DNA from 3 places in the Streptomyces sp. NPDC045470 genome. Region 3 is predicted to be linked to each of the others. Evidence: riboswitches for the same ligand, from Rfam matches in the RefSeq annotation. Region 3 holds a riboswitch; each other region holds the start of a gene.

Region 1 (5,845 bases), on a different contig from region 3:
TCTACAGCCTGGTGCTGCTGACCTGCTTCGTCCTGGTCATCGTCGTCCAGCCGCTCGCGTCGGGCGCCATCCGGCAGATGAGGTACCCCGTCGCGCTGGCGATCGGGTTCGCGGGCCTGGCCGCCGGGATGGCGGTCCTGGCAGCCGGTACGCGGACCGCCCTGCTGGCGGGCGGTGTCCTCATCACGCTCGGCGACATCGTGCTCTTCCTCAAGAACGACCTGGAGGCCCTGCGCCGCAGTCCGCGCTCGGACGCCGTGGTCTTCGGACAGCAGCGGCTCGCCGCCGGCCTGGGCGCCTGTGCCAGCGGCGTGCTGGGCGGGCAGCTCTACGGCTTCGGCGAACGCGCCGGGCACGCGGGCTGGTTCTGGCTGTTCGCCGCGGCCCAGTGCGTCCTGCTGCCGCCGCTCCTGCTCGCCCTGCGGCGCGGGCGCGGCACCGCTCCCGCCGACCTCACCCCCACCACCCCCCGCACGGACCTCACCGACCTCACGGAAGGAACACCGGTACCCGATGACGCACACGGGCGGATTCCAGGACGATGACTTCTGGACCGAGTTCTACGACTTCCTGTTCTCCGACGGGCGCCACGCCCAGGCCGAGGAGCTGCTCGACACCTCTCCCCTGCTGGCCTTCCCGGCCGGGGCCCGGGTGCTGGACCTGTGCTGCGGCCCGGGGGTGTTCACCGTTCCGCTCGCGCGCCGGGGATTCGGTGTGACGGGTGTGGACCGCAGCCCGGCGATGCTGGACCGCGCCCGGAAGCGGGCCGCCGACGCCGGAGTCTCCGCCCGGTACGTCCAGTCCGACATGCGGGAGTTCACCGAGCCCGGGGCCTTCGACGTGGTTCTCAACATGTTCACGTCCTTCGGCTATTTCGAGGACCCCGCCGACAACGCCCGTGTGCTGCGCACGATGCACGACTGCCTGGCGCCCGGCGGGACCCTGCTTCTGGACATGGCCGGAAAGGAACTGCTGGCCCGAAAGGTCACACCGCCGAAGGTGGTGCAGCGCGGTGACGACCTGCTGGTGCAGACCGACACGGTGCTGGACGACTGGGCACGGTTGCGCAGCGACTGGGTGCTCGTGCGGGGCGACCGGGTGACGCGTACGAGCCTGGTCTGGTTCGTCTACAGCGCCGTGGAGTTGCGGCGGATGGCCGGGGAGGCGGGCTTCCAGGAGGTCGAGGTCTTCGGTGGCTTCGACGGCCGCCCGTACGACCAGGACGCCGAACGGCTGGTGCTCCGGGCGGTCCGCGCGGCGTGACCGGGGCGCCGGGCCGCACGGCCGGCCCGGCGCCCGCACACCGTAGACGGCGCGCGGAACCGTACGCGCGCCCTTTGCCCCCGGTCCGACCGACCGTAATATCACCTGGTCATCACCGCGACGGGAGACAGGAAGCCGGTGCGATTCCGGCGCGGTCCCGCCACTGTGACCGGGGAGTGACCCTTCATCAGGCAGATCGGGCCACCGCGCGCGGCGCGGGAAGGCCGGGGGGGGCGTCGATCCGGGAGTCAGGACACTGGCCTGTCGCGGGCCCGTTCCGAGGAGCGCGGACTCCGCAGGAGGCTCTACGTGTACGACGGCACGACCCGTCCCCCCTTTTCTTCCCCCGCCGCCCGGCGGCGCCGGTTCCGGCGCGTCGCGGCACCTGCGGTGGCCCTGGCCCTGTCCGCCGTCCTGCTGGGCGGCTGCGGCACGGCGCGGGACACCGCGGGTGACGCGGAGCCCGCGGCCACCGCGGCGAAAGGTTTCCCGGTCACCATCGACAACTGCGGCATCCGTACCACCTACCGGAAGCCGCCCTCCCGGGTCCTCACCATCCACCAGCACCCCGCCGAACTGATGCTGGCGCTGGGACTCGAGGACCGCATGATCGGCACCGCCTTCCCCGACTCGGCCGTCCTGCCGGAGCTGCGCAAGGACTACGAGGCGCTGCCGAAACTGGCGAAGAAGGAGCCGTCCTTCGAGACCGTTCTGGAAGCCGATCCGGACCTCGTCTACGGCGGGTACGCCAGCGCCTTCGCCGAGAACGAGGGCCGCTCGCGCAAGGCGTTCGCCGACGCCGGGATCAACACCTACCTCAACCGCGAGTACTGCGGGAAGAAGCAGGTGTCCATGCAGGACGCGTACGACGAGGTCCGCACCGTCGGCAGCATCTTCGGCATCCGGGAACGGGCCGACAAGCTGGCCGCCGACCTCAAGGCGCGGGTGGACCGGGCCACCGGGGCGGTCAAGGGCGCCCCCGCCGTACCGGTCTTCGTGTACGACAGCGGCGACAAGGCGGCCTTCACCGCCGGCGGCAAGAGCCTCGGCACCGAGATCATCCAGCTCGCGGGCGGCCGGAACGTGTTCGCGGACCTGGACAAGGTCTTCGGGGACGCGTCCTGGGAGCAGGTAGTCGACCGGAAGCCCGAGGTCATCGCGATCTACGACTACGCGGGGGCCGGGAGCGTCGAGCAGAAGAAGAAGTTCCTGCTGTCGCAGCCCGCGCTGGCCGACGTGCCCGCGGTCAAGAACAAGCGGTTCGTCGTCCTGCCGCTGACCGCGACCCTGGTGGGGGTGCGGCCGCCGTACGCGGTGGAGGAGCTGGCCCGCGCCCTGCACCCCGAGCGGTTCCGGTGACCGCCGCCGCCGGGACGGCGGTCGTCCGCGAGCACCGGCACGAGACGCCGCCGCGCCGCCGGTCCTTCGCCGTCACCCTCGTCGTTCTCGGGGTGTTGCTGCTGGTCTCCGCCACGGCGGGGATGGCGATCGGGTCGGTGCACGTGCCGCCCGGCGAGGTGTGGGGCATCGTGACCCACGCGCTGGGCGCCGACCTGCCGGACCCGGGGTGGTCCCGGGCGCGCGAGACCATCGTGCTGGACGTACGGGCTCCGCGGGTGGCGCTCGGCGCGGTGACGGGCGCGGGACTCGCGGTGATCGGTACGGCCATGCAGGCACTGGTCCGCAACCCGCTGGCGGAGCCGTATCTGCTGGGTGTCTCCTCGGGGGCGTCCCTGGGCGCCGTCATGGTGATCGTCTTCGGGGTGAGCCTGTTCGGTCCGGTGTCGCTGTCGGCCGCCGCCTTCGCCGGCGCGCTGCTGACCCTGCTGCTCGTCTACACGACGGCGCGTACCGGCGGGCGCATCACCTCGGTACGGCTGGTGCTGTCGGGAGTGGCGATGGCGGCGGTCCTCACGGCGGTGATGGACATCCTGCTGCTGACCTCCGACCGGGGCAACGAGGCCCGGGCGGTCCTCGCCTGGACCCTCGGGGGCCTCGGCGGGGTGCAGTGGGGCACGTTGTGGCTGCCGGGCCTGGCGCTGCTGCTGGGCATCGCCGTCCTGCTCGTCCAGGCACGGTCGCTGAACCTGCTGCTGGCGGGCGAGGAGGCCGCCACCACGATGGGGCTGGACGTGGCCCGGTTCCGGGCCCGGATGTTCGTCCTGCTCTCGCTCGTCACCGGCGTCCTGGTGGCCGCGGCCGGACCGATCGGCTTCGTGGGCCTGATGCTGCCGCACGTGGTGCGCCTGTTCGTGGGCGGTGACCACCGCCGGGTGCTGCCCGCCGCCGCACTGGCCGGCGCGGTGTTCCTGATCTGGGCCGACATCGCGGCGCGTACCGTCGCCGCGCCCATGGAGATCCCCGTCGGTGTGCTGACCGCACTGTGCGGCGGACCGTTCTTCCTGTGGCTGATGCGCCGGGACGCCCGCCGTACCGTGCACCGAGGAGTGGCATGAGCGCGACCGAACTGACCGTCGACGGCCTCACGCTCACCGCCGGGGCACACCGTCTGGTGCGCGACGTGTCCCTGGCCGCCCGGCCCGGCGAGGTGGTCGGCCTGGTCGGGCCCAACGGCAGCGGCAAGTCCAGCCTGCTGCGCGCCGTCTACCGGGTGCTGCGGCCCGACGCGGGGCAGGTCCGGGTGGACGGCACGGACGCCTGGTCGCTGCCGGTGCGGCGGCTGGCCCGCACGGTGGCCGCCGTGGTGCAGGAGTCGGCCGCCGACTTCGACCTGACCGTGCGCGAGGTCGTCGCGATGGGCCGCACACCGCACAAGCGGCTGCTGGACGGAGACAGCGCCGAGGACGCCTCACTGGTGGCGTGGGCTCTGGAGTCGGTGGACGCGGCCGGGCTGACGGACCGGTCCTTCGACCGGCTCTCCGGCGGCGAGCGCCAGCGGGTGCTCATCGCCCGTGCCCTGGCCCAGCGGCCCTCCCTGCTGGTCCTCGACGAGCCGACCAACCACCTGGACGTACGGCATCAGTTGACGGTGCTCGGCATCCTGCGCGGGCTGCCCGCCACGGCCCTGGTGGCACTGCACGATCTCAACCTCGCCGCGTACTACTGCGATCGCCTGTACGTCCTGTGCGAGGGGCAGGTCACGGCATCAGGGCCACCCGCCGAGGTGCTGACCGAGGAGCTGCTGGCCGAGGTTTACGGCGTGACGGCCGAGGTCACCGTCAGTCCGCGTACGGGTGCGCCGCAGGTGTCGTTCCTGCCCGGGGAACGCGACCGGCCGGCCGTGGCGGTGCCGGGGCCCTCCGGTTCCTGAGTGGCCGGGGCGGTGCCGGGGCAGTCGGATCGGGCGGTCGCGGGTCACTCGGGTTCCTGAGCGGCCGGGGTGGTCGCGGGTCACTCCGGTTCCTGGCCGGCCGGGGCGGTCGCGGGCGGCTCGTCCGGCCGGGGCCGCCCGCCGTCGTGTCCGGAGAGGACCACGGCCAGCAGCCCGACGATCACGGCGGCGGCAGCGGCCCGGCCCGCGGCCCGGGCCGTCCAGCGCAGCGGCGCGGCCTCCGCCTGCCGACCGGGCGCCCCCAGGCGCTCGGCCCGCCGCGCGGGACGCAGCAGCCGGAGCAGGAGCAGCACCGAGACGGGCAGTTGGAGCAGCCACAGGACGGTACGCGGCCACTCGTCGTACCAGACGTTGGTGCCGTACAGCAGCGTGTGCCAGACGCTCAGCACGTACACGACGATCACGAAGCGGTGCAGTCGGCGCCAGGCGTTCGCGCCGATGCGGTGCCGGACGTAGAAGAGCAGCCCCAGCGGGACGGCGAGATACAGGGCGCCCTGGCCGATGGGGATGGCCAGCTTGCCGGTCCCCGAGTCGTACCAGCCCGGCACGAACGTGTCGGCGAACGCCGACCACAGGCGCGCCACCCAGGCCGTCCCGCCCGCGTCGCGCACCAGTTCTGCACCGAACATCAGGGCGTGCGCGAGCATCAGCGCCATCGTCGTCAGGCTCGTGGTGCGGTGCCAGCGCTCCAGCACGGCCCGGGAAACCGGCAGCCTGCCGGGCCGGGGGCCGGACAGCAGCAACCCTAGGATGACCGTTCCCCACGACCAGAGCAGCCCCGACCAGCCGAACGCCTGGCTGAGCAGATACATCCAGTAGGTGCCGGGGTCGTTCATGAAGGGCATGACCGCGACCGTCGCGGACGCGCCGGACCGCATCCGCAGGTACAGGAAGACGAACACGGCGACGGTGACCACCACCGCGGCACCGGCGTCGGGAAGGGCCGCCTTGAGGTCGGCACGCAGCGGGACGCGGCCGGCGGTGCGTCTGTCCCGCACCGGCGCCGGCGGCGGTGGCGTACTGCCGCGGCCTGTTGTTTCGGGGTGCATGCGGGGCCCTTCGGACAGCTGTCACCAACGCGTTGTACGTGCCGTACAAGTGTGGCTGGAGAGGTGGGCGTTGTTGAGGAACTATCCAGCCAGAGCAGGCGTCGCCGCCGTCCTCGCCACCCCTGCCGCCGCCGCTGCCGTCCCTGCCGTCCACGGGCCGGGCCACTCCCCCCTGTGGAGGTACGGGGAAGCGGCCGGGCCGTCCTCAGGCGCCGCGCGCCGCGCTCACTGCTTGCGGGCC
Region 2 (5,845 bases), on a different contig from region 3:
GCGTCCGACCCGGCGCCCGGCTCGGTCAGGCAGTAGCTGCCCAGGTCGGCCATCGAGCACAGGCCGGGCAGCCGGCGGGCGCGCTGCGCGTCGTCGCCGTACCGGTCGATCATCCAGGCGACCATGTTGTGGATGGAGAGATAGCCCGCGATGGACGGGCAGGCGGTGGCCAGCACCTCGAAGACCAGCACGCCGTCCGCGCGGCTCAGCGCGGACCCGCCGTGCTCCTCCCGTACGTAGATCCCGCCGAGCCCGAGCCCGGCGGCCTTGCGCAGCACGTCCACGGGGAAGTGCTTGTCCTGGTCCCAGGCCACGGCGTGCGGCGCGATGTGCTCCTGCGCGAAGTCCAGCGTCGTCTCGACGATGGCGAGCTGGTCGGCGGTGAGTGAGGTCAGCGAGGCGGCCGTGGTGGCGGTGGTCATGACGCTCATCGCGCTCAGCCCATCGTCGGGAGGGTGAAGCTCGCGCCTTCCTTGACCCCGGAGGGCCAGCGCGAGGTGACGGTCTTGGTACGGGTGTAGAAGCGGATCGCGTCCGGGCCGTGCTGGTTCAGGTCGCCGAAGCCGGACCGCTTCCAGCCGCCGAAGGTGTGGTACGCGACCGGTACCGGGATCGGCACGTTCACGCCGATCATGCCGGTGTCCACCCGGCGGCTGAAGTCCCGCGCGGTGTCGCCGTCGCGGGTGAAGATGGCCACGCCGTTGCCGTACGGGTGCTCCGTGGGCAGCCGCAGCGCCTCCTCGTAGTCCGCGGCCCGTACCACCGACAGGACCGGGCCGAAGATCTCCTCCTGGTAGATCCGCATGTCCGGGGTGACCCGGTCGAAGAGCGACGCGCCCGCGAAGAAGCCGTCCTCGTGGCCGGGCAGGGTGAAGCCGCGTCCGTCGACGACGAGTTCCGCGCCCTCGGTGACGCCGAGGTCCACATAGGCGCGGACCCGGTCCAGCGCGTCACGGCTCACCAGCGGCCCGAAGTCGGCGTGCGGGTCGTCGGAGCGGCCGACGCGCAGCGTGCCGACCCGCTCCTTGAGCCGCGCCACCAGCGCGTCGGCGGTCTCCTCGCCCACCGGCACGGCGACCGAGATCGCCATGCAGCGCTCACCCGCCGATCCGTACCCGGCGCCCACCAGCGCGTCCACCGCCTGGTCGAGGTCGGCGTCCGGCATCACGATGAGGTGGTTCTTGGCGCCGCCGAAGCACTGGGCGCGCTTGCCGTGCGCGGCGGCGGTCGCGTAGATGTGCGCGGCGATCGGCGTCGAGCCGACGAAGCCCAGCGCTTCGACGCGCGGGTCCGCCAGCAGCGTGTCCACCGCCTCCTTGCCGCCGTGGACGACATTGAATATGCCCGGCGGCAGTCCCGCCTCCAGGAACAGCTCGGCCAGCCGCAGCGGCACCGAAGGCGCCCGCTCGGACGGCTTCAGAAGGAACGCGTTGCCGCAGGCGATGGCCGGCGCGGCCTTCCACAGCGGGATCATCGCGGGGAAGTTGAACGGGGTGATCCCGGCCACCACGCCGATGGGACGGCGCAGCGAGTGCACGTCGATGCCGGTACCGGCGTTGTCGGTGAACTCGCCCTTGAGCAGGTGCGGGACGCCGGCCGCGAACTCCACCACCTCCAGGCCGCGCTGGAGATCGCCGTGCGCGTCCGCGACCGTCTTGCCGTGCTCGCTCGACAGCAGCCGGGCCAGCGCGTCCCGCTCGCCCTCCACCAGGCGCAGGAAGTTCAGCAGGACGCGGGCGCGCCGCTGCGGGTTCCACTCGCCCCACTCGGGCTGGGCGGCCGCGGCGTCGGCGACGGCGGCCGCCGTCTCGGCCTGGCCGGCGAGCGGCACCCGGGCCTGCACGGTGCCGGTGTTGGGGTCGTACACCTCGCCGTGCGCGCCCGATGTTCCCGGTACGTGCTCGCCGCCGATGAAATGGGTCAGTTCTCGGACCATGGGGGCCTGCTCTCGTCAGGTGAGATCCGGGGATGGCACGGCCGGGCCCACGGGCGGCGCGGATGGCGCGCGGACCGTGGCGGGGCCGTGGGACGCGAAAGGCGTGGAACCGTCAGCGCGCGGGCGGTGCCGCGGGCCGGGCCGGATCACCTGGGTTGTGGGTACGCACCGATGCCATGCGTGTCTGCTCCATCCTCGTGGACAACACGGAACAACACCCGCGGCCGGTATCCTGGCTTCCGGATCGTCGTGCGCCGCCCGCCTTCCCGACGCACCCGCGTCAGTGGCGTGTTGCTCGGCGTCGCACTCCCCGGTCACAGTGGCGGGACCACGCCGGATTCGCACCGGCTTCCCTGCACCGCGGGCCTACGTCACGAACATATAGTTGGACGTCCTAGTAAGTCCAGGGGGATCGGTGATCTTCCGGGTGCCCCGGGGCGGGCCGCTGGGACCGCGTACGCCTCTCAGCCCTCCCGTACCCCTCAGCCCTCCCGCACCGGATACGGCACGAACGTGCTGCTGTTCTCGTCGATGGCCAGGGGACGGCCGAGCGGCGGCACGGCGCGCTGCGGGCACTCCAGGCGTTCGCAGACCCGGCAGCCCATGCCGATGGGGATGGCGGCACCGGCGTTGTCCAGGTCGAGGCCGTCGGAGTAGACCAGCCGGGAGGCGTGCCGGATCTCGCAGCCGAGGCCGATGGCGAAGGTCTTGCCCGGATCGCCCCAGCCGCCGCGGTGCCGGGTGACGGTGCGGGCCGTCCACAGGTAGCGGCGGCCGTCCGGCATGGCGGCGATCTGTACGTGGATACGGCTGGGCGCGGTGAACGCCTCGTAGACGTTCCACAGCGGGCAGGTACCACCCGCCCGGGAGAAGTGGAAGCCGGTGGCGGACTGCCGCTTGGACATGTTGCCGGCCCGGTCGACGCGGACGAAGGAGAACGGGACCCCGCGCCGGCGCGGCCGTTGCAGGGTGCTCAGCCGGTGGCACACCGTCTCGTACCCGAGGCCGAACCGGTCGGTCAGCCGCTCGATGTCGTACCGCAGCTCCTCGGCCGCGGCGTGGAACGGGCCGTACGGCAGCACCAGCGCCGCCGCGAAGTAGTTGGCGATCCCGATCCTGGCCAGCGACCAGGCCGTCGTGCCCTCCTCGAAGTCCTCGGAGGCGGGCCGCGACAGCTCCTCGCCGGCCTCCAGCAGCGCGAGCTGGGTCGCCATGCGGAAGGCGCGCTGCCCGGGCCGCAGTCCCGCCGACAGGCGCAGCACCCGGGCGGACGGATCGTAGTGGTGCAGCGGCCCGTCGGGCGTGTCGACGAGGCGTACGCCGTGCCGTCCGGTGAGCCGGGCGGTCAGGGCGCGTCCCGCCTCACCGGGACGGATGCCCAGCTCGGCGGCGAGTTCCTCGGCGGCGGTGTCGGCCTCGTGCAGGTAGTTCTGCCGCCGGTAGAAGAACTCGCGGATCTCCTCGTGCGGGGAGAGCGGCGCGGCCGGGTCGGTGCCGCCGCCGTCCCGGCCCTCCGCCACCTCCGCCAGCCGCTCGGTCAGCGCCAGGTTGCGCCGCCCGAGGCCGAGCAGCACCGACGCCACCGCGGGCTGCCGGGAAGCGAGTTCGGACAGGTCGGTGGGGGAGACCCGGCCGGCGGCCAGCTCGTCGGCGAGCGCCTCGCGCAGGTCGGCCAGCATCCGGCTGGTGTCGCGCTCGGAGAAGAAGCCGGGGTCCACCCCGAAGGTCTCGGTCAGCCGCAGCAGTACGGGCACGGTCAGCGGCCGTGAGTCGTGCTCCATCTGGTTCAGGTAGCTGGGCGAGATGGCCAGGACGCGGGCCAGCGCCGCCTGGCTGAACCCGCGCTCCTCCCGCAGCCGGCGCAGCCGCGCCCCGGCGTAGATCTTGCTCACGGTGTCCCCTCCGTCGCTGCCGCCCGGCTCACCCTAGTCGCCGTACGGCGGTCACGGACCTTCGCAACCTTGGCAGAAAGGCGCCACAAGATGGGCAGAACTTGGCTGCGGGCCACCGTTGATGGCACCAAGTGCCACTGCCAGAGTCGGTGGTGCGGCCCCCCGGCAGCATTGCTCACCCCGCCACCGGGACCTCCGGCGGGCCGCACCTCAGCAATTCGTGGCGCTGCTACGGCACTCGGTGCACGCGGTGCCGAGGATTCGCACCCTTCACCGGCAGTCCACCACAGCAGCCCACCACCCACCACCACAGAGCAGTCCACGGCTCAGCACAGCGGTCCGAGCGAACACCCGGGAGATGGTCATGGCACAGACAGGTACCGAGACGGCCGAGGAACTGGCCCGGCGGTGGGCGACCGACCCGCGGTGGCAGGGCACCACCCGTACCCACAGCGCCGCCGACGTGCTGCGGCTCTCCGGCAGCGTCCGCGAGGAGCACACCCTGGCCCGGCGCGGCGCCGAGCGCCTGTGGCGGCAACTCCACGAGCAGGACTACCTCCACGCCCTCGGCGCGCTGACCGGCGGCCAGGCCGTGCAGCAGGTCAAGGCCGGTCTGCAGGCGGTCTACCTCTCGGGCTGGCAGGTCGCCGCCGACGCCAACCAGGCCGGTCACACCTACCCGGACCAGAGTCTCTACCCGGCCAACTCGGTGCCGCAGGTGGTGCGCCGCATCAACAACGCGCTGCTGCGCGCCGACCAGATCGCCACCGCCGAGGAGGCCGGGGACACGACGGACTGGCTGGTGCCGATCGTCGCCGACGCCGAGGCCGGGTTCGGCGGCCCGCTCAACGCCTTCGAGCTGACCAAGGCGATGATCGAGGCGGGCGCGGCCGGCATCCACTACGAGGACCAGCTCGCCTCGGAGAAGAAGTGCGGCCACCTCGGCGGCAAGGTCCTGGTGCCCACCTCCCAGCACCTGCGCACCCTGGGCGCGGCCCGCCTGGCCGCCGACATCGCCGATGTGCCGACGGTGCTCGTCGCCCGCACCGACGCCCTCGCCGCCAACCTGCTGACCAGCGACGTCGACGAGAACGACGCCCGCTTCTGCACCGGGGAACGCACCGCGGAGGGCTTCTACCGCGTCGAGAACGGCATGGCCCCCGCCATCGCCCGCGGCCTGGCGTACGCCCCGTACGCGGACCTGCTGTGGATGGAGACCGGCACGCCCGACCTGGCCCAGGCCCGCGAGTTCGCCGAAGCGATCCACGCCCACCACCCCGACCAGATGCTGGCGTACAACTGCTCGCCGTCCTTCAACTGGCGCGCCGCGCTGGACGACGACCAGATCGCCAAGTTCCAGCGGGAGCTGGGCGCGATGGGATACCGCTTCCAGTTCATCACCCTGGCCGGCTTCCACTCCCTCAACCACGGCATGTTCGACCTCGCGCGCGGCTACGCCGAACACGGCATGACGGCCTACGTCGACCTCCAGGAGCGTGAGTTCGCCGCCCAGCAGCACGGCTTCACCGCCGTCAAGCACCAGCGCGAGGTCGGCACCGGTTACTTCGACCTGGTCGCCGGCGCCGTCAACCCGGCCTCCGAGACGACCGCGCTGCGCGGCTCGACCGAGGAGGAGCAGTTCCACTAGAGACGGCCGCTGGAGACGGCCGCTGGGGACGGGCACCAGGGGCGGCCTCTGAGTACGGTCCTCGACAATGGCCCCTCCAGCCGGGCGGACCCCCCGTACGAGACCTGACGGGCACTGAGTACGTGCCCGCCCGGCCCTGAGTACCCGACCCGATACCGCGCCGTCCCGTCCCGGGCAGGCTGACGACCATGAACGCACCAGCCCCTTCGCCCGCCTCCGCCGACCTGTCGGCGCCCGATCCGTTCGCCCCTTCCACGACCGCCCTGCGGGTGTTCGCCGCCCTCGGCATCCCGCTGCTCGGCGTCGCGTACGTGCTGTTCGCGATCATCGTCCTCAACCAGGCGCACAGCGGCGACGGAGCGAGTGGAC
Region 3 (5,845 bases):
GGCACCGGCTCGGACGACGGCCATGGCTCAGCTCCCCTGCCCCACAACGGCATCCGCAACGGCATCCGCAACCGCATCTGCCCCTGCCTCTGCCTCTGCCTCTGCCTCTGCCTCTGCCTCTGTATCCACGACGGCACCTGCGACTGCACGCTGATCGAGGGCGATCAGCGGGTCCCCCGTCAGCGGGTGGTCGACCACCGCCGCCCGTACCCCGAACACCTCGGCCAGCAGCTCCGGTGTCAGCACCTCGCGCGGCGCACCGGACGCCACCACCGTCCCTTCGGAAAGCACATGGAGCCGGTCGCAGACCGAGGCCGCCGCGTTCAGGTCGTGCAGGGAGACGAGCGTCGTACAGGCCCGGCCGCGCAGCAGGCTCAGCAGCTCGACCTGGTGCCGTACGTCCAGGTGGTTCGTCGGTTCGTCCAGGACGAGGACGTCCGGTGCCTGGGCGAAGGCGCGGGCGAGCAGGGCACGCTGCCGCTCCCCGCCGGAGAGCGCCGAGAACCGCCGCCCGCCGTGCTCCGCCAGCCCCACGTCGGCCAGGGCGCGGGCCACGGTCTCCCGGTCGGCCCGGTCGTCGCCCGCGAACGCCCGCTTGTACGGGGTGCGGCCCATCGCCACCACCTCGTGGACGGTGAGTTCGAAGTCGCCGCCGCGTTCCTGGGGCAGGGCGGCGATGTGCCGGGCGGTGCGCGACGGCGGCATGGCCCGGATGTCCTCCCCGGCGAGCAGCACCCGGCCCGCTTCGGGGTTCAGATGCCGGTAGACCGTACGCAGCACCGTGGACTTGCCGCTGCCGTTCGGGCCGACCACACCCGCGATCTCACCGGGCGCGGCCATCAGCCGCACCCCGGCCACCACGCACCGGCCGGCGTAGGACACCCGCAGGTCCTCGATGTCGATCCGCATGCCCTGCCCCGTGGCCGCTTCCGTACGTACTCCTCCGCCGGCCGTGCCGGTGCCCCTCCTCGCACTCATGCTCCCGCTCCCGATCCCAGCCGCCGGTCCAGCACGTACAGCAGTACGGGCGCGCCGATCAGCGCCGTCACCACGCCCACCGGCAGTTCCTGGCCGTCCATGGCGGTACGGCACACGATGTCCACCACGACCAGCAGGAGCGCCCCGGTCAGCGCGGCCAGCGGCAGCAGCCTGCGGTGGTCGCCCCCGACGATCAGCCGGCACAGGTGCGGCACCATCAGCCCCACGAAGGCGACCGCCCCGGACACCGACACCAGGACACCGGTGAGCAGGCTGGTCACCACGAACAGCAGCCGGCGCAGCCGCACGACGTCCACGCCGACGCTCGCCGCCGTCTCGTCCCCCATCGTCAGCGCGTTCAGCGCGCGGGCCCGCGCCTGGAGGACCAGCAGCCCGGCCGGTACGGTGACGGCCGGCAGCAGGAGCGTGCCCCAAGTGGCGCCGCCCAGGCTGCCCATCAGCCAGAACAGCACGCCGCGCGTCTGCTGCTCGTCACCGGCCTGCAGTACGAGGTAACTGGTGAACCCGGCCAGGAACTGCCCGATGCCGACCCCGGCCAGCACCAGCCGCAGCGGCGCGAAGCCGCCGCCCCGGCGGGCCAGCGTCCACACCAGCGCGAACGAGGCGAGCGCCCCGGCGAAGGCGGCCGACGACAACCCCAGGCCCCCGCCCAGCCCGAACACCCCGCCCGCCCCCGCCACGGTGCCCGCGCCCAGCACGATCGCGGCCACCGCGCCCAGCGAAGCGCCGTTGGAGATGCCCAGCAGGTACGGATCCGCCAGCGGGTTGCGCACCAGCGCCTGGGTGGCCGTACCGACGAGCCCGAGGCCCGCGCCGACCAGCGCGGCGAGCAGCGCCCTCGGGACCCGCAACTGCCAGACGATCAGGTCGTCCGTCCCCGGCCGGGGCGGCTCGCCCCCCAGGCGCCGGAACACCACCGACCACACCTCGGCCGGGGCGATGTCGGTGGCACCGAGTGCGACGGCCGCGGTCAGCGCGACGAGCAGGGCGACCAGCAGCCCGAGAGCGAGCCAGACGGCACGGGCCTGGCCGGGCCCCCTTCCCTCGGCACCTCCGACCCGCCCTTCCTCAGCACCTCCGACCCGCCATTCCGCGGCGCCTCCGGCCCGTCCTCCCTCAGCTCCTCCAGCCCGCCGTTCCTCGGCTCTTCCGGCCCGCCCGTCGTCCTGCCCGACGGCTCGCCCGAGGTCCGGCCCCGGAGCCTGCTCGACGGCCTCCCGCCTCGCGCCCGGCGCTGCCATCAGCGGTCCGCTCCGGGCTCGGCCAGGCGGTCCGGGTAGAGCGTCGCCGCGATCCGCCGCACCGTATCGGCATTGCCCACCCCGGCGATGGTCGTCTGCTCCGAGCCGATACGCAGGAATTTCCCTTCCCGCACCGCGCGCAGCCCCGCCGTGGCCGGGAATTCCTTGAGGAACTTCTCAGCCTCGTCGAATGCCTTCCCGGTGGCCGCGGCACTTCCCCGGTTCCGTACGCCGAGCTGGATCCAGTCCGGGTTCTTCGCGACCACGTCCTCCCACGACACCGGCTGGAAATCGCTCGCGCAGTCCGCGAAGATGTTCCGCGCCCCCGCTTCGGTCAGCACCGCGTTGGCCACCTGCCGGTTGCAGACCGCCACGGGCTGTTTCGTCCCCGCGTCGAAGTCGAAGAAGAAGTACGACGGCCGCTTCGCCGCAGGCACGTCGGCAAGGGCCGCACGTACCGAGGAAACCTTCTTCTCCATCTCCGCCACCAGTCGCCCCGCACGGTGCGAGGTACCCGTGACCTGCCCGAGCCGCCGGATGTCGGCTTCCACCGCGGACAGGTCCCGCTGCGGCACCTTCTTGCGCGGCGCACACGCCGTAGAAGCCAGATAGACGTGCTTGATGCCCGCCGCGGCGAATTCCTCCTCGGTCGGACCGGTCGCCGCGCCGCCCATCATGCCCATGGACGCGAACGTGTCGATATAGACATCGGCTCCGGACCCGAGCAGCTTCTCCTTCGGGATCACCGTCTTCCCCAGCACCGGGACGCGTTGCGCGCGGGCGTCCAGTTCGGGAGGCAACGTGCCTTTCCCCGGCGGGAATCCGGTACCGACGACCCGGTCGCCCGCTCCCAGCCGGAGCAGCATTTCCAGGCTCGCCGCATTGCTCGTGACAATCTTTCGCGGCGCCTCGGAAAACGTCGTCCGCCGCCCCTCGCAATCGGTGACCGTGGCGGGAAAGCCACCCGCTCCGCCGCCCCGCCCGTCCGCGGCGTCCGCCGCCGCCTGCCCGCCGGAACTACCGCAGCCGGTGGCCAGCGCGGCCACCCCCAGCACCCCCACGATCGCCGCCACCGACCGGCCTCGCCACGCCGACCGACCTTCCGGCACCATCCGGCCTTCCCAAGCCGACCGACCTTCCGGTGCTGCCCGGTCTCCCGACACGGACCGGCCCTTCGACACCGACCGGCCCTTCAGCACCGGCCGGCTCCCGGCCACCGGCTCCACCAGATCCATCCGAGGACGCATACGTCCGCTCTCCCTGCCTCTCGACCGCCCGAGGGCCCGCGCGTGCGGGCCCGGGACCAGGTAGTCGAGCGGACGGCGCCCCGGGTTCCCGCCGTATTGGTCCGATGACCACACCGCGGCCGGGCGTTAGAGTGTGCGGGCCGTGGTGTCGGGAAGACCGGTGAAGACCGTCAGGTCCAGACCGGAGCGGCCCTCGCCACTGTGATCGGGAAGTTCCCGCCCCGTTCCGTACGCGCCCCGCGCCCGTACGGAGCCACTGGCCGCAGCCCGCGACCGGGAAGGCAGGGGCGGGCGCGCACACCCGTCAGCCAGGAGACCGGCCACGGCATCTCACGAACTGATCCACGAGGTGCTGGAGCGTGACCACCGGATGCCCCCGTCCGCCAATTCCCCTTCCCCTTCCCCTTCACCGTCCCCGTCTTCTCCCCCCTCCCCCTCCCCCTCCACTTCGCCGTCCCCGCCGTCCGCTTCCGCGTTCCGCTGGCGGCGGCAGGACACCGTGCGGACCGCCGGGCTGATGGCGGTCATAGCCGCCCTGCACGTCATCGCCTTCGGTGTGCTCTTCCTGCTGGTCGTGCCGCAGCACTACGCCGTCGGGTCGCAGGTCTTCGGGGTCGGTCTCGGCGTCACCGCGTACACCCTCGGTATGCGGCACGCCTTCGACGCCGACCACATCGCCGCCATCGACAACACCACCCGCAAACTGATGGCCGACGGCAAGCGCCCGGTCTCGGTGGGCTTCTGGTTCGCGCTCGGGCACTCCAGCGTGGTCGTCGCCATGGCGGCGCTGGTCGCCGGCGGCGCGCAACTGGCCGGCACCCTGCTCGACGACGGATCGAGTGCCCACCAGGTGCTCGGCACCGTGGGCACCACGGTCTCCGGCAGCTTCCTCTACCTCATCGCCGCGCTCAATCTGGTCGCGCTGGCGGGCATCTGGCGGGTGTTCCGGGCGATGCGGCAGGGCCGGTACGACGAGGCGGAGCTGGAGCAGCACCTCGACTCCCGCGGCTTCATGAACCGCGTACTGGGCCGCTTCACCCGCTCCATCACCCGGCCCGGCCAGATGTACCCGCTCGGCCTGCTCTTCGGTCTCGGCTTCGACACCGCGACCGAGGTGACGCTGATGGTGATGGCGGGCAGCGGCGCGGCGGCCGGTCTGCCCTGGTACGCGATCCTGGTGCTGCCGCTGCTGTTCGCGGCGGGGATGAGCCTGTTCGACACGCTGGACGGTACGTTCATGAACTTCGCGTACCAGTGGGCGTTCTCGAACCCGGTGCGCAAGGTCTACTACAACCTCACGATCACCGGTCTGTCGATCGCCGTCGCCTTCTTCATCGGGACCATCGAACTGGTCACCGTCCTGCACGAGAAGCTGAACCTGACGGACGGCGTGACCGGCTGGATCTCGGCGATCGACCTGGACAACGTGGGCTTCATCATCGTCGGCCTGTTCGTGGTGGTCTGGGCGGCGGCGCTGGCGTACTGGCGGCTGGCCGGGGTGGAGAAGCGCTGGTCGGCGCGGGCCACCGAGGCGACCGGGGCCCCGGAGGCCGCACGGGCCCCGGAGACGGCCGGGGAGACCGCCTGACCCGTCGCCCGACCTACCGGGCCCGACCTACCGGACCCGGTCTGTCCGCTCCCCGCCCCGCCCTTCATCAGTGGGGGCCGGGCCACCGCCCCCACCCGCCATCGGCAGGGTCGGCCGCCGCCCCACCCTCCACCGGCAGGGTGGGGCGGTGACTGCTCCCGCCCTGCCTCAGGTCGCCGAACCGGCCGCCGCGCCCGTCTTCAGATCACGGCCCCAGCGCGCCAGCTCGGCTTCGAGGTCGAGCGGGCGCAGCCGGTCCGGTTCGTCCGGGCCCGGCCAGTCCGTACGGGGCACCCGCCACATGACCTCGAACTCGTTGCCGTCCGGGTCCTTGGCGTACAGCGACTTGGACACCAAGTGGTCGGTGGCGCCGACCAGCGCGCCCCGCCCCGCCAGGTCCGCCGCCACGTCCGCCAGCTCCCCGAGGGTGCCGACCTCCCAGGCCAGGTGGTAGAGCCCCACCCGGCCGTGCTCGGGGCCCGGCGCACCGGCGCCGACCGCGAACAGTCCGAGATCGTGATCGTTGGCGGTCCCCTCGGCGCTGAGGAACGCGGCCCTCCCCGGTATCTCGGTGTCCACCCGGAACCCCAGCGTTTCCGTGTAGAAGGCCACAGCGCGCGCCACGTCCCGTACGTAGAGCACCGCGTGATTCAGCCGCCGCACTGCCACGTCAATCCCTCACCTTCCGCTTCTCCCCGCACCCATCACTTCACGGCACATCACGTCATGCCACACTCGGCTCCCCCGGCTCCACCCGGCTCGCCAGGAAT

Evidence for each region. A riboswitch is a leader RNA that binds a small molecule or an ion and turns the genes downstream of it on or off. The one in region 3 is predicted to bind cobalamin.
Region 1: it holds a riboswitch for cobalamin, as region 3 does, so the genes downstream of both, AB0A97_RS37705 (ABC transporter substrate-binding protein) here and AB0A97_RS03130 (HoxN/HupN/NixA family nickel/cobalt transporter) in region 3, are expected to answer to the same signal.
Region 2: it holds a riboswitch for cobalamin, as region 3 does, so the genes downstream of both, AB0A97_RS19485 (CoA-acylating methylmalonate-semialdehyde dehydrogenase) here and AB0A97_RS03130 (HoxN/HupN/NixA family nickel/cobalt transporter) in region 3, are expected to answer to the same signal.

Annotation. Positions count from the first base shown of each region.
Region 1 is NZ_JBEZAN010000026.1:31,871-37,715, forward strand. It holds gene AB0A97_RS37695 (MFS transporter) at 1-545, shown strand, start outside; gene AB0A97_RS37700 (class I SAM-dependent methyltransferase) at 514-1,263, shown strand; cobalamin riboswitch at 1,353-1,543, shown strand; gene AB0A97_RS37705 (ABC transporter substrate-binding protein) at 1,573-2,622, shown strand; gene AB0A97_RS37710 (iron ABC transporter permease) at 2,619-3,719, shown strand; gene AB0A97_RS37715 (ABC transporter ATP-binding protein) at 3,716-4,534, shown strand; gene AB0A97_RS37720 (ferric reductase-like transmembrane domain-containing protein) at 4,615-5,604, opposite strand; gene AB0A97_RS37725 (VOC family protein) at 5,830-5,845, opposite strand, start outside.
Region 2 is NZ_JBEZAN010000006.1:55,393-61,237, forward strand. It holds gene AB0A97_RS19480 (acyl-CoA dehydrogenase family protein) at 1-422, opposite strand, end outside; gene AB0A97_RS19485 (CoA-acylating methylmalonate-semialdehyde dehydrogenase) at 437-1,936, opposite strand; cobalamin riboswitch at 2,141-2,314, opposite strand; gene AB0A97_RS19490 (short-chain fatty acyl-CoA regulator family protein) at 2,419-3,828, opposite strand; gene aceA (isocitrate lyase) at 4,193-5,476, shown strand; gene AB0A97_RS19500 (hypothetical protein) at 5,665-5,845, shown strand, end outside.
Region 3 is NZ_JBEZAN010000001.1:717,058-722,902, forward strand. It holds gene AB0A97_RS03115 (ABC transporter ATP-binding protein) at 28-909, opposite strand; gene AB0A97_RS03120 (iron ABC transporter permease) at 975-2,240, opposite strand; gene AB0A97_RS03125 (ABC transporter substrate-binding protein) at 2,240-3,352, opposite strand; cobalamin riboswitch at 3,614-3,827, shown strand; gene AB0A97_RS03130 (HoxN/HupN/NixA family nickel/cobalt transporter) at 4,005-5,075, shown strand; gene AB0A97_RS03135 (VOC family protein) at 5,244-5,744, opposite strand; gene AB0A97_RS03140 (DoxX family protein) at 5,845-5,845, opposite strand, start outside.